One region of the Stenotrophomonas sp. GQ19 genome, then DNA from elsewhere that is predicted to be linked to it. Evidence: riboswitches for the same ligand, from Rfam matches in the RefSeq annotation. Region 1 holds a riboswitch; the other holds the start of a gene.

Evidence for each region. A riboswitch is a leader RNA that binds a small molecule or an ion and turns the genes downstream of it on or off. The one in region 1 is predicted to bind glycine.
Region 2: it holds a riboswitch for glycine, as region 1 does, so the genes downstream of both, AC6CHL_RS15155 (trimeric intracellular cation channel family protein) here and gcvP (aminomethyl-transferring glycine dehydrogenase) in region 1, are expected to answer to the same signal.

What each region holds. Positions count from the first base shown of each region.
Region 1 is NZ_JCAXES010000002.1:113,481-119,034, forward strand. It holds gene AC6CHL_RS04670 (hypothetical protein) at 1-121, opposite strand, end outside; gene AC6CHL_RS04675 (siderophore-interacting protein) at 201-1,094, opposite strand; gene AC6CHL_RS04680 (multidrug effflux MFS transporter) at 1,260-2,483, opposite strand; glycine riboswitch at 2,778-2,879, shown strand; gene gcvP (aminomethyl-transferring glycine dehydrogenase) at 2,968-5,554, shown strand, end outside.
Region 2 is NZ_JCAXES010000008.1:107,379-112,932, reverse strand. It holds gene AC6CHL_RS15190 (NAD(P)/FAD-dependent oxidoreductase) at 1-1,218, shown strand, start outside; gene AC6CHL_RS15185 (hypothetical protein) at 1,215-1,478, shown strand; gene AC6CHL_RS15180 (DUF2004 domain-containing protein) at 1,521-1,844, opposite strand; gene AC6CHL_RS15175 (hypothetical protein) at 1,936-2,385, opposite strand; gene AC6CHL_RS15170 (nuclear transport factor 2 family protein) at 2,389-2,829, opposite strand; gene AC6CHL_RS15165 (hypothetical protein) at 2,861-3,013, opposite strand; gene AC6CHL_RS15160 (GIY-YIG nuclease family protein) at 3,037-3,300, opposite strand; glycine riboswitch at 3,345-3,439, shown strand; glycine riboswitch at 3,448-3,539, shown strand; gene AC6CHL_RS15155 (trimeric intracellular cation channel family protein) at 3,630-4,247, shown strand; gene AC6CHL_RS15150 (MdtA/MuxA family multidrug efflux RND transporter periplasmic adaptor subunit) at 4,534-5,554, shown strand, end outside.

The DNA.
Region 1 (5,554 bases):
GCTGCTGGTCGCGCAGTTCCGCATGCGGTTCGACCGGCGGGGCGGCGGCCTGCTCACGGTTGGCGGCCTGGGTTTCACGGCGCCGGCGGATGTCGCGGCGCAGTTTGGAGGTGGTCGACATCAAGAACGTCCGGACTGCATCAAAGCGCCAAGGATACCGCACGTGCCCCGCCAGGCCGGCCGCTGGCCACCGCCACCCCTCAGTCCAGCACCTTGCCGTGGCGCCAGTACCCCATGAAGGTGATGGCCCGTTTGTCGATCCCGCAGTCCTTCACCAGGTGCCGGCGGATCGCCATCACCGCGCCGGCTTCACCGGCGACCCACGCGTACAGCCCGCCGCCCGGCGCACTGGCCTGCTCCCACAGGATGTCCTGGTCGATGTCGATCTCGGCCAGGTCCTGCTCGGCCGCGCGCAGCCCCAACGGCCCGACCCGCGCCTGCACCGCCTGCTGCAGCAGCTGCCCGTGGGCGGCGCCCTCGCGGGCCAGCCAGAACAGCTGCGCCCCCACCGGGGCCGCCAGCGGCAGCACGTCGGCGTCGTGGGCCACTTCCAGGAAGGCCTGCACCTGCGGCGGATGCGGCCAGCGGGCCAGGTCTTCCAGGATGCCGGCCACCGCCGGCAGCGCGGTCTCATCGGCCACCAGCAGCACCCGCTGCACGTCGGCCGGCGGCTTCCACTCGAATCCCTGGCTGCTGTCGGCCACCTGTGCATCCGGGGCCAGCAGGCCGATGCGGTCGCCGATGCGGGCATGGGTGGCCCAACGTGAGGCCGGGCCGGTCTCCCCGTGCAGGACGAAATCGACGTCGACCTCGCCGGCCTCCGGGCGCAACGCGCGGATGGTGTAGGTCCGCATCGGGGCGCGTTCGCCCTCAGGCAGGGCGCGGTAGCGCGCGTACCAGTCCTCGCCCTGCGGCACCTGCGGCGCGTCCTGGCCGGGCAACGGGAAGAACACCTTGATGCGCTGGTCCGGCCCGTCGGTCTTCATGTTGGCCACGTCGGGCGCGGCGAACACCATGCGGGTCAGCGACGGGGAAAGGACGGTGCGCTGCTTGAGCGCGACGTCGAACAGGCGGTAGGTCTGCTGTGCAGCCATGCAATCACCCTGGAGTGCGGCGGACACGGACGGCCCGCAGGGGAATGTGTTGGCTGTCGTGGTGCACGAACTGGCTGGCGAGCACACAGAATACGCCGCCACCGCAGGTTGGCAATGGCGGCGGCACCGCGGTTGCGCACGACGCAACCGTGGCGTGCGCGCGGCTTATTCGATGGGCGTCAACAGCGCGCGGCGCTGCTCGCAGTGGCGTTCCCAATACCAGAAACTGGCGCCCACGGCGAAGAAGCCCGCATAGCCCAGCGCAAGATGCAGCGGCTTGGCACTGAGCAGCGGCGAGACCACGCCGGCCACCACGGTGTTGATCATCAGCTGGATGAACATCTGCATCGACGACGCCAGCCCGCGCTGGTGCGGGTACATGTCCAGCACCGCCAACGCCAGGATCGGGAAGATCAGCGCCATGCCCACGCCCCCCAGGAAGATCGGCAGCACCGCCCACGGCAGCATGATCTGCGGCACGGCCAGCACATAGCCCAGGTTGAGCACCGCCGACACCGCGCACAGGCCGAAGCCGATGCCGATCTGGCGCTGCGCGGTCAGGCGCCCGGCCATGCGCCCGGACAGGAACGAGCCCATCGTCATGCCGCCGATGGTGGGGATGAACAGCCACGCAAAGCCGCCCTCGCCCAGCTTGAGGTGCTGCATGACAAACACCGGTGCCGAGGCGATGTACAGGAAGATGCCGGAGAAGTTGAACGCGCCGGCCGCCGCCAGCCGCAACAGGCGTGGGTTGGAGCCCATGCGCAGGTAGCTGCGCAGCAGTTCGCGCATCGACAACGGCGTGCGCGCCTCCACCGGGTGGGTTTCAGGCAGCCACTTGCCGGTGGCCAGCAGCAGCACCACCCCGAACAGCACCAGGAACCAGAAAATCAGCGGCCAGTCGCCCCCGCCCAGCAGGATCCAGCCGCCGATGATCGGCGCGATCGCCGGGGCCACGCCGAAGATCATCGACACCTGGCTCATCAGGCGCTGCGCGTCGGCCCCGTGGTACAGGTCGCGGATCACGGCGCGGCCGACGATCACCCCGACCCCGGCGGTGACGCCCTGCAGCGCGCGGAACACCAGCAGCGTGGTCATGTCACGTGACAGCGCGCAGCCGATCGAGGCGCCGATGAACAGCACCAGCCCGCCGATGATCACCCGCTTGCGCCCGAACGCATCGGACAGCGGGCCGTGCGCCAGGCTCATCAGGCCGTAGAACAGCAGGTACACGCTGATGGTCTGCTGCACCGCGACCTGGTCCACCTGCATGCGCTCCCCCAGCAGCAGGAAGGCCGGGAAAATGGTGTCGATCGAGAACGGACCGAACATCGCCAGGCCTGCAAGCAGCAGGGCCAGGCGGCGGGTCGAGGGCGAGGCGGGCGTCATGCGGTCTTCCGTCTGGGCCATGCGCGAATGCACGGCGGGCGCCAGCCCGGAACGGGCGGCGCCAGATGAATACGAGGATCCGGCCATGATAGGCCTTTGCCGGCCCCCGCACCATGCCAACGGGTGCCATTCGGAGGCGTCTGGAGGCCCCCATTCATCCCGGGTGGGGCCGCAGTCGGCAAGGCCGCTGGGCTATAATCGCCGGGCTACATGGTGGGAGAAGCGGCGCTTTGTTTTGAAGCACCCGCTGCCGAAGGCGCAACGCCCGTAATCGCTCAGGCCCGATACCACCCGCATCAAAACTCTGGAGAGACCGGCCAGTGCCGGCGCCGAAGGGGCACGAAGCACGCAGATGCGCGCTTTTAAACTCTCAGGCAAAAGGACAGAGGGGCACCCAGGAAGACCGCAAGGTCCGGCGGTTCGCGCGCGTCTGCGATGCACCCCGACCCGGCAGACTTCCGAACGTGCGTGCCCACTCTTCGAGATGCCAGCCATGTCCCAGAACACCCCTTCCCTGCGCGAGCTTGAACACAGCCACGCGTTCGTCGAACGCCACATTGGCCCCAACGACGCCGAAATCGCGCAGATGCTCGACGTGGTCGGCCACGCCTCGCTGGACGCGCTCACCGATGCGATCGTGCCCGCCGGGATCAAGTCGCCGGCGGCGCTGGCGTTGCCCGAGTCGCTGACCGAAGTGCAGGCGCTGGCCAAGATCCGCGCCATCGCCGACAAGAACCAGGTGTTCCGCACCTTCATCGGCCAGGGCTACTACGGCACGCTCACCCCGAACGTGATCCTGCGCAACGTGCTGGAAAACCCGGCGTGGTACACCGCCTACACTCCGTACCAGGCCGAGATCTCGCAGGGCCGCATGGAAGCGCTGATCAACTTCCAGACCCTGTGCGCCGACCTGACCGGCATGGAAATCGCCAACGCCTCGCTGCTGGACGAAGCCACCGCCGCGGCCGAAGCGATGACCCTGGCCAAGCGTTCGGCCAAGAGCAAGTCCGACACCTTCTTCGTGCACGACGCGGTGCACCCGCAGACGCTGGAACTGCTGCGCACGCGCGCCGAGCCGATGGGCATCGTGCTGCGCGTGGGCACCCCGGCAGAAGCCATGGAAGCCGAAGCCTACGGCGTGCTGCTGCAGTACCCGGACACCTTCGGCCATGTGGGTGACTACAAGGCGCTGGCCGATGCCGTGCACGCGCGCGGCGGCCTGGTTGCCGTGGCCACCGACCTGCTGGCGCTGACCCTGATCGCCGCGCCCGGCGAATGGGGCGCGGACATCGTGGTCGGCAACTCGCAGCGTTTCGGCGTGCCGTTCGGTTTCGGCGGCCCGCATGCCGCGTTCATGGCCTGCCGCGACGCCTACAAGCGCTCGATGCCGGGCCGCCTGATCGGCGTGTCGGTCGACGCCCAGGGCAACGCGGCCTACCGCCTCACCCTGCAGACCCGCGAGCAGCACATCCGCCGCGAGAAGGCCACCTCCAACATCTGCACCGCCCAAGTGCTGCTGGCGGTGATGGCCTCGATGTACGCGGTGTACCATGGCCCGGACGGCCTGACCCGGATCGCCCGCCGCACCCACCGCCTGGCCGCGATCCTGGCCAATGCGCTGCGCGCTGCCGGCGTCAACGTGGGCGAGCACTTCTTCGACACCCTGCACGTCAAGGACATCGACGCCAAGGCGATCCACGCCAAGGCCGCGGCGGCGCGCATCAACCTGCGCGCGATCGACAGCGAAGCGGTCGGCATCAGCCTGGATGAAACCACCACCCGCGACGACATCGTGGCCCTGGGCCAGCTGTTCGGCGCCAAGGTGGATGTGGATGCGCTGGACGCCAGCACCGCCGACGCGCTGCCGGCCGGCCTGGTGCGCACCAGCGCGTTCCTGACCCACCCGGTGTTCAACACCCACCACAGCGAGCACGAACTGCTGCGTTACCTGCGCTCGCTGGCGGACAAGGACCTGGCCATGGATCGCACCATGATCCCGCTGGGCAGCTGCACCATGAAGCTCAACGCCACCGCCGAGATGATTCCGGTGACCTGGGCGGAGTTCGCCAATATCCACCCGCTGGCCCCGGCCGACCAGGCCACCGGCTACAAGGAACTGATCGAGAGCCTGGAAGCGATGCTGGTGGAATGCACCGGCTACGACGCGGTGAGCCTGCAGCCCAACTCGGGCGCGCAGGGCGAATACGCCGGCCTGCTGGCGATCCGCGCCTACCACCGCTCGCGCGGCGACGACCACCGTGACGTGTGCCTGATCCCGGATTCGGCGCACGGTACCAACCCGGCGTCGGCGCAGATGTGCGGCATGAAGGTGGTGGTGACCAAGACCGACGCCAACGGCAACGTCGACGTCGACGACATCCGCGTCAACGCCGAGAAGTACAGCGACCGCCTGGCCGCGATCATGATGACCTACCCCTCCACGCACGGCGTGTTCGAGGAAGAGGTGGTGGAGATCTGCGAGATCATCCACAAGCACGGCGGCCAGGTGTACACCGACGGTGCCAACATGAACGCTCTGGTGGGCGTGGCCAAGCCCGGCAAGTGGGGCTCGGACGTGTCGCACCTGAACCTGCACAAGACCTTCTGCATTCCGCACGGCGGCGGCGGCCCGGGCGTGGGCCCGTGCGCGGTCAAGTCGCACCTGGCGCCGTTCCTGCCGGGCAAGCTGGGTGACAACGGCCCGGTGGGCATGGTCAGCGCGGCCAGCTTCGGCAGCGCCTCGATCCTGCCGATCAGCTGGATGTACATCACGCTGATGGGCACCGCCGGCCTGCGCAAGGCCACCCAGGTGGCCCTGCTCAACGCCAACTACATCGCCACCCGCCTGGCCCCGCACTTCAAGACCCTGTACACCGGCCGCAACGGGCTGGTGGCACACGAGTGCATCCTGGACGTGCGCCCGCTGGAGAAGACCTCCGGCATCGCCGCCGAGGACGTGGCCAAGCGTCTGATCGATTTCGGCTTCCACGCCCCGACGCTGAGCTTCCCGGTCGCCGGCACGCTGATGGTGGAACCGACCGAAAGCGAATCGCTGCACGAGCTGGACCGCT
Region 2 (5,554 bases), on a different contig from region 1:
CGCGTGCGCATCACCCTGGTAGACCGCCGCAACCACCATCTGTTCCAGCCGCTGCTGTATCAGGTGGCTACCGCCGGGCTGTCGGCGCCGGATATCGCCGCGCCCCTGCGCCACATCCTGGGCGACCAGCGCAACGTGGAAGTGCGCCTGGGCGAAGTGACCTCGATCGACAAGCAGGCCCGGCAGATCACGTTGGCCGATGGCAGCCACCTGGGCTACGACACGCTGATGCTCTGCACCGGCGCCACCCACGCCTACTTCGGCCACGACGAATGGGCCGCCGATGCGCCCGGGCTGAAAACCCTGGACGATGCCATCGCGCTGCGCCGCAAGCTGCTGCTCGCGTTCGAGCGCGCCGAGGCCGAGCCCGATCCCGCCCGCAAGGCCGCCTGGCTCAGCTTCGCGGTGGTCGGCGGCGGCCCCACGGGCGTGGAACTGGCCGGCACCCTGGCCGAGATCGCCCGGCATACCCTGCGCAACGAGTTCCGCCACATCGATCCGGCCAGCGCCAAGGTGCGTCTGGTGGAAGCCGGCCCGCGCGTGCTGTCGACCTTCCCCGAGGTGCTGTCGTTGAAGGCGCGCCGCCAGCTCGAAAAACTGGGTGTGGAAGTACTCACCGGTACGCCGGTGAGCGACATCAACGGCGACGGCTTCCAGCTGGGCAACCAGTTCGTGCCGGCGCGCACCGTGGTGTGGGCCGCCGGCGTGGCCGCCTCGCCGCTGGCACGCACACTGGCGGTGCCGCTGGACCGCGCCGGCCGCGTGCCGGTACAGCCGGACCTGACCATCGAAGGCCACCCGGAGATCTTCGTCGCCGGCGACCTGGCCGCGCTCAGCCAGGCCGACGGCCGGCCGGTGCCCGGCGTGGCGCCTGCGGCCAAGCAGATGGGCAAGCACGTGGCGGCGATCATCCGCGCGCGGCTGGAGGACAAACCGGCGCCGGGCCCGTTCAAGTACCAGGACTTCGGCAACCTGGCCACGATCGGGCGCATGGCGGCCATCGTGCACCTGGGCCGGCTGCAGTTGTCCGGCGTGCTGGCCTGGTGGTTCTGGCTGGCCGCGCACGTGTTCTTCCTGATCGGCTTCCGCAACCGCATCGTGGTGCTGCTCAACTGGGCGGTGGCGTATTGGAGCTACCAGCGCAGTGCGCGGATCATCTTCGGGGATGACCGTGAGGACCGCCGGCCGAAGCTGACCAGCGACACCCCGCCGCCATGAGCAACCACGAAACCTGTCCGGGCTGCGCGGCCGTGTTCGACAGCCGAAAGGCATTGGTGCGCAGCGGTGTGCCGATGTTCTTCAACGCGATCACCCCGCGCCACGTGCAGATGCAGGTGCGTTGTCCGAACTGCGGGCACCACTTCGCTGCCAGCGAGCTGCGCCTGTTCGGCGTGCTGTCACCGGAGGGGTTGCGCTGGGTGCTGGTGGGCATTCTGGCGCTGTGCGTACTGCTGGTGTTCGTACTGCCGCCGCGTTAGGGGTGAACCCATCGGTATGTCCGGTGACTTCGCCCCGATGCATCAGCTTTCCATCGCGATCCCGTCGATCTCGCCGGCTTCATCGAAGTGCACCGACACCACGTAGTTCGTGACGTCGCCCGGCAAGGTGAAATCGAAGTACTCACTCTCGTTTTCGCCCCAGGCCGACTTGAATTCCAGCAGCCCGATGATGGCGGCCGACGTCGGCGCAACGTCGCCGAGGTGCTGCTGCCAATAGCTGGCCGGCAGCTCGTCGCGGTGGTGGTCGGCGAACAGATCCACGCCGTCTTCGCCGGCTTCGGTGCCCACGGCCTGCTGGAGGGCGGCCAGTGCCTGCGCCTGTCGTTGTGCGGTTGTATCGGTCATGTGGCGTCCTTGTCTGTAGGGGGTGCATTGCGGACTTGCATCGTTGAAGCGCGCGGGGCGCAGGGTATGATCGCGGTGATGCCACGGGCGGTCAATCGCGCGGCGTTCTCAGGCTATTTGGAACAGCAATGCGGTCCCGACAATAGTGCTCTGCATGCGCGGTGGCTGCGATCTGGGTTGCACTCCAGTGCCGGGTAATCCAGATCGTCAACGCGGCATTGGCAAGGTGCCAGCTGACCATGCCGCCGCGTCGCTCGCGCAACAAATGCCTGGCCGCCACCCACGACGCTTGACGATGCGCCAATACATCCTGCCCAAGCGGCGCGATGAAGAGCGCGGCGGTGAAGCGCCAAGGGTCCAGCCGCGCGACCGGTTCAAGCGGCTCACCATCGCACACCGCCTGGGGACTTTTCGGCACTGCTGCCGGCAGCGGCATCGCCTGAATGCTGGCCAAGCCCAGCAGGTAGAGCACACCCGGTAGCGCACCCACCAGAACAGCCAACAGCAGCAGTGACGTCCACGCCTTGGCGGAGGTGCTCATGTGTCACGCCCCCTTCGGCTTGCTGTACCACAGCGCATTGACGATGACCCAGCGCTCGCCGAACCGGCCCATGTGGAAATAGTCCACGAACCACGGTGTTTCCAACCGCACCGAGGCGGCGTTGCCGGTAACGTCGAGCAGCGTGCAGCTGCGGTTCCACTGGTCCTTCGGGGTTTTCAACGCGCCCTGCCGGGTGAGCTCCACCAGTTCTTCCTTCGACATCCGGCGCAGGCCGAGGCGCTCATCCGGCGTGTCACCCAGGATCGCGCGCTTGGCCAGGTCCGGGTGCAGCGAACGCGCCACGCGGGCCGGGTCGCCCTCGAGCTGGCCGTCCACGTAGTCCAGGCAGGTGGTTTCGATCGCGGCACGCGTGGCGGGATCGATGGCGGGGGCGGCAGGTGTAGTAGCGCCGGCAAGGGCGAGCAACAGGGCAAGCGGGGTCATCGCAGGGTTTCCCTCGGGTAGGTGGCGCAGCTCATTCCTCGCCGAACAGCTCCAATTCGGTCAGGCCCAGCTGCATGTACATGAAGGCGGCCGCCTCGTCGCTCATCGGCTCACCCGTGCGAAGACCGTCCAGCCAGGTGGTCGGCGGATTGTGGCCTACGCCGTGACGGCGAGCCAGCGTCACGCGCAGCCGGGTGGAGCCCGGCGCTACGGGGTGGCCTGCAGCCACGCCAGCTTGCGCGCCCGCGGCTGGCGCTTGAGCTGCCATTCGGCTTTGGAGGCGGTCGCGCGGTCCGGGTAGGCGCGCATGGCCAGCAGCTTCACCGGCGGGTGGGCGCGGGTGTACTTGGCGCCCTTGCCGGCCAGATGGGCCTGGAAGCGGGCGTCCACGTCGTTGCTGATGCCGGCGTAGTAACTGCCGTTGCGGCATTCCAGCAGGTACACGTACCAGGGGGCGGGTTCAGCGGGCATACCGGGATTATCCACCGGAGAGCGCCCGGCGGCTGCTAGAATCCGCCCCGGATGCAGGAGAGAGGTGCCACGCTGGCACCCGCCGAAGGCGCAGGCTCCCATAATCGCTCAGGCCGGTGGCTCGGAACGCCACCAACCATGCATCCAGCACGCCGATCTGGAGAGAGGTCTTCAATGACCCGCCGAAGGGGCACGTGGCCTTGGCCACCGAACTCTCAGGCAAAAGGACAGCGGGAGCGGCAACGGAATCCCACCCTCACGACAGTGCCCCGCGCTGGCGTGCGATGTGCGTGCTTCCGTCCCCGCCTGACGTGCCCGGAGCCTCCCCCATGCTGCTCTCACTGATCTACCTCATCGCCATTTCCGCCGAAGCCATGACCGGCGCGCTGTCCGCCGGACGGCGGCGCATGGACCTGTTCGGCGTGGTCATCATCGCCTGCGTCACCGCACTCGGCGGTGGTTCGCTGCGCGACATCGTGCTGGGCCACTACCCGCTGGGCTGGGTGAAGCATCCGGAGTACCTGGGCTTCACCATCTGCGCGGCGTTGATCGCCACCTGGGTGGCGCGCTGGATGCACCACTTCCGCCGCACCTTCCTGGTGCTGGATGGACTGGGGCTGATCTGCTTCACCCTGATCGGCTGCGCGGTGGCGCGCGATGCCGGCCACGCCGCGCCGATCGTGCTGATCTCGGGCATGTTGACCGGTGCCTTCGGCGGCGTGCTGCGCGACGTGCTGTGCAACGAGGTCCCGCTGATCTTCCAGAAGGAACTGTATGCGGTGATCACCCTGTTCACCGGCGCGGCCTACCTGGGCCTGCTGGAGCTGGGCATGTCGATCAACGCGGCCACGCTGTGGTGCCTGGGCGGCGGCTTCCTGCTGCGCCTGCTGGCGATCCACTTCAAATGGGAAATGCCCAAGTTCGTCTACCGCGACGAGGTGCATTGAACGGAACGTTCAATGCACCGGTAGCACCCGACCGTTGGTCGGGTGGCCTGACACACGTTCAATGCACCGGTAGCACCCAACCGTCCCCGCCCCATGACCAAGGGCATGTGAGTGCAGGCACCCACACGCGGTACCATGACGCCCCCGCCCCTCCCGGGTCGGTATCCAGCCACGCTGCGGCATTCGACCAGCGGCCCCGCCAGACAACCCCACTTCGCCTCGCCTGCCCCCACGGGCCGGTAAACCATGGACGCGTTCGCCGTGTGGCGCACGCGCAGGATGCCCCATGTCTGCCCCGCTCCCCTCGCGTTCCCGTCGTCTGTTCAAACCGCTGTTGGTCGTGGCCGTGCTGGCCGCCGCCGTGATCGCCTGGCGCGTGTTGTCGCCCGCGCCGGCCGCCGAAGCCGCACCCGCGAGCACCGCCACGCCGGTGCGCGTGGCCACGGTGGTGCGCGAAGACCTGGTGGTGCGCCTGAAGGCGCTGGGCACGGTGACGCCGTTGCATACCGTGAGCCTGCGCAGCCGCGTGGAGGGCGAACTGCTGCGGCTGTCGTTCCGCGAGGGTGAACACGTCAAGGCCGGCGACCTGATCGCCGAGATCGATCCGCGCCCCTACCAGGTGGCGTTGGCGCGTGCGCTGGGCACCCAGCAGCAGAACCTGGCCGAACTGGACAACGCGCAGACCCAGCTCACGCGCTACAGCGAACTGCAGGCCAAGCACTTCGTGTCGGCCCAGGACCTGAGCGACCAGCAGAGCAAGGTGCGCCAGCTGCAGGGCCGGCGCCAGACCGACCAGGCTGCGGTGGATGAAGCACGCCTGCAGCTGCAGTACACCCGCATCACCGCGCCGGTGGCCGGGCGCATGGGCCTGCGCAACGTGGACGTGGGCAACCTGGTGCGCAGCGGCGATACCGAACCACTGGCCACCATCACCCAGACCACGCCGATCAGCGTGCTCTTCACCGTGCCCGAGCCGGACCTGCCAGCGGTGGTGGCGGCCGTGCGCGCCACGCCCGACCTCACGGTGGAAGCATGGGATCGCGAAGAGCGCCAAGCGCTCGGCAGCGGCGTGCTGTCCAGCCTGGACAACCGCATCGACACCGCCACCGGCACGCTGAAGCTGCGCGCGCAGTTCGCCAATGCCGACGAGGCGCTGTTCCCCAACCAGTTCGTCAACATCCGCCTGCAGGTGAGCAGTGCCGATGCGGTGGTGATTCCCAACGCCGCCGTGCAGTTCGGCAGCAAGGGCAGCTATGTGTACGTGATCGCGCCGGACAACACCTCGCACCTGCGCAACGTGGTGCTGG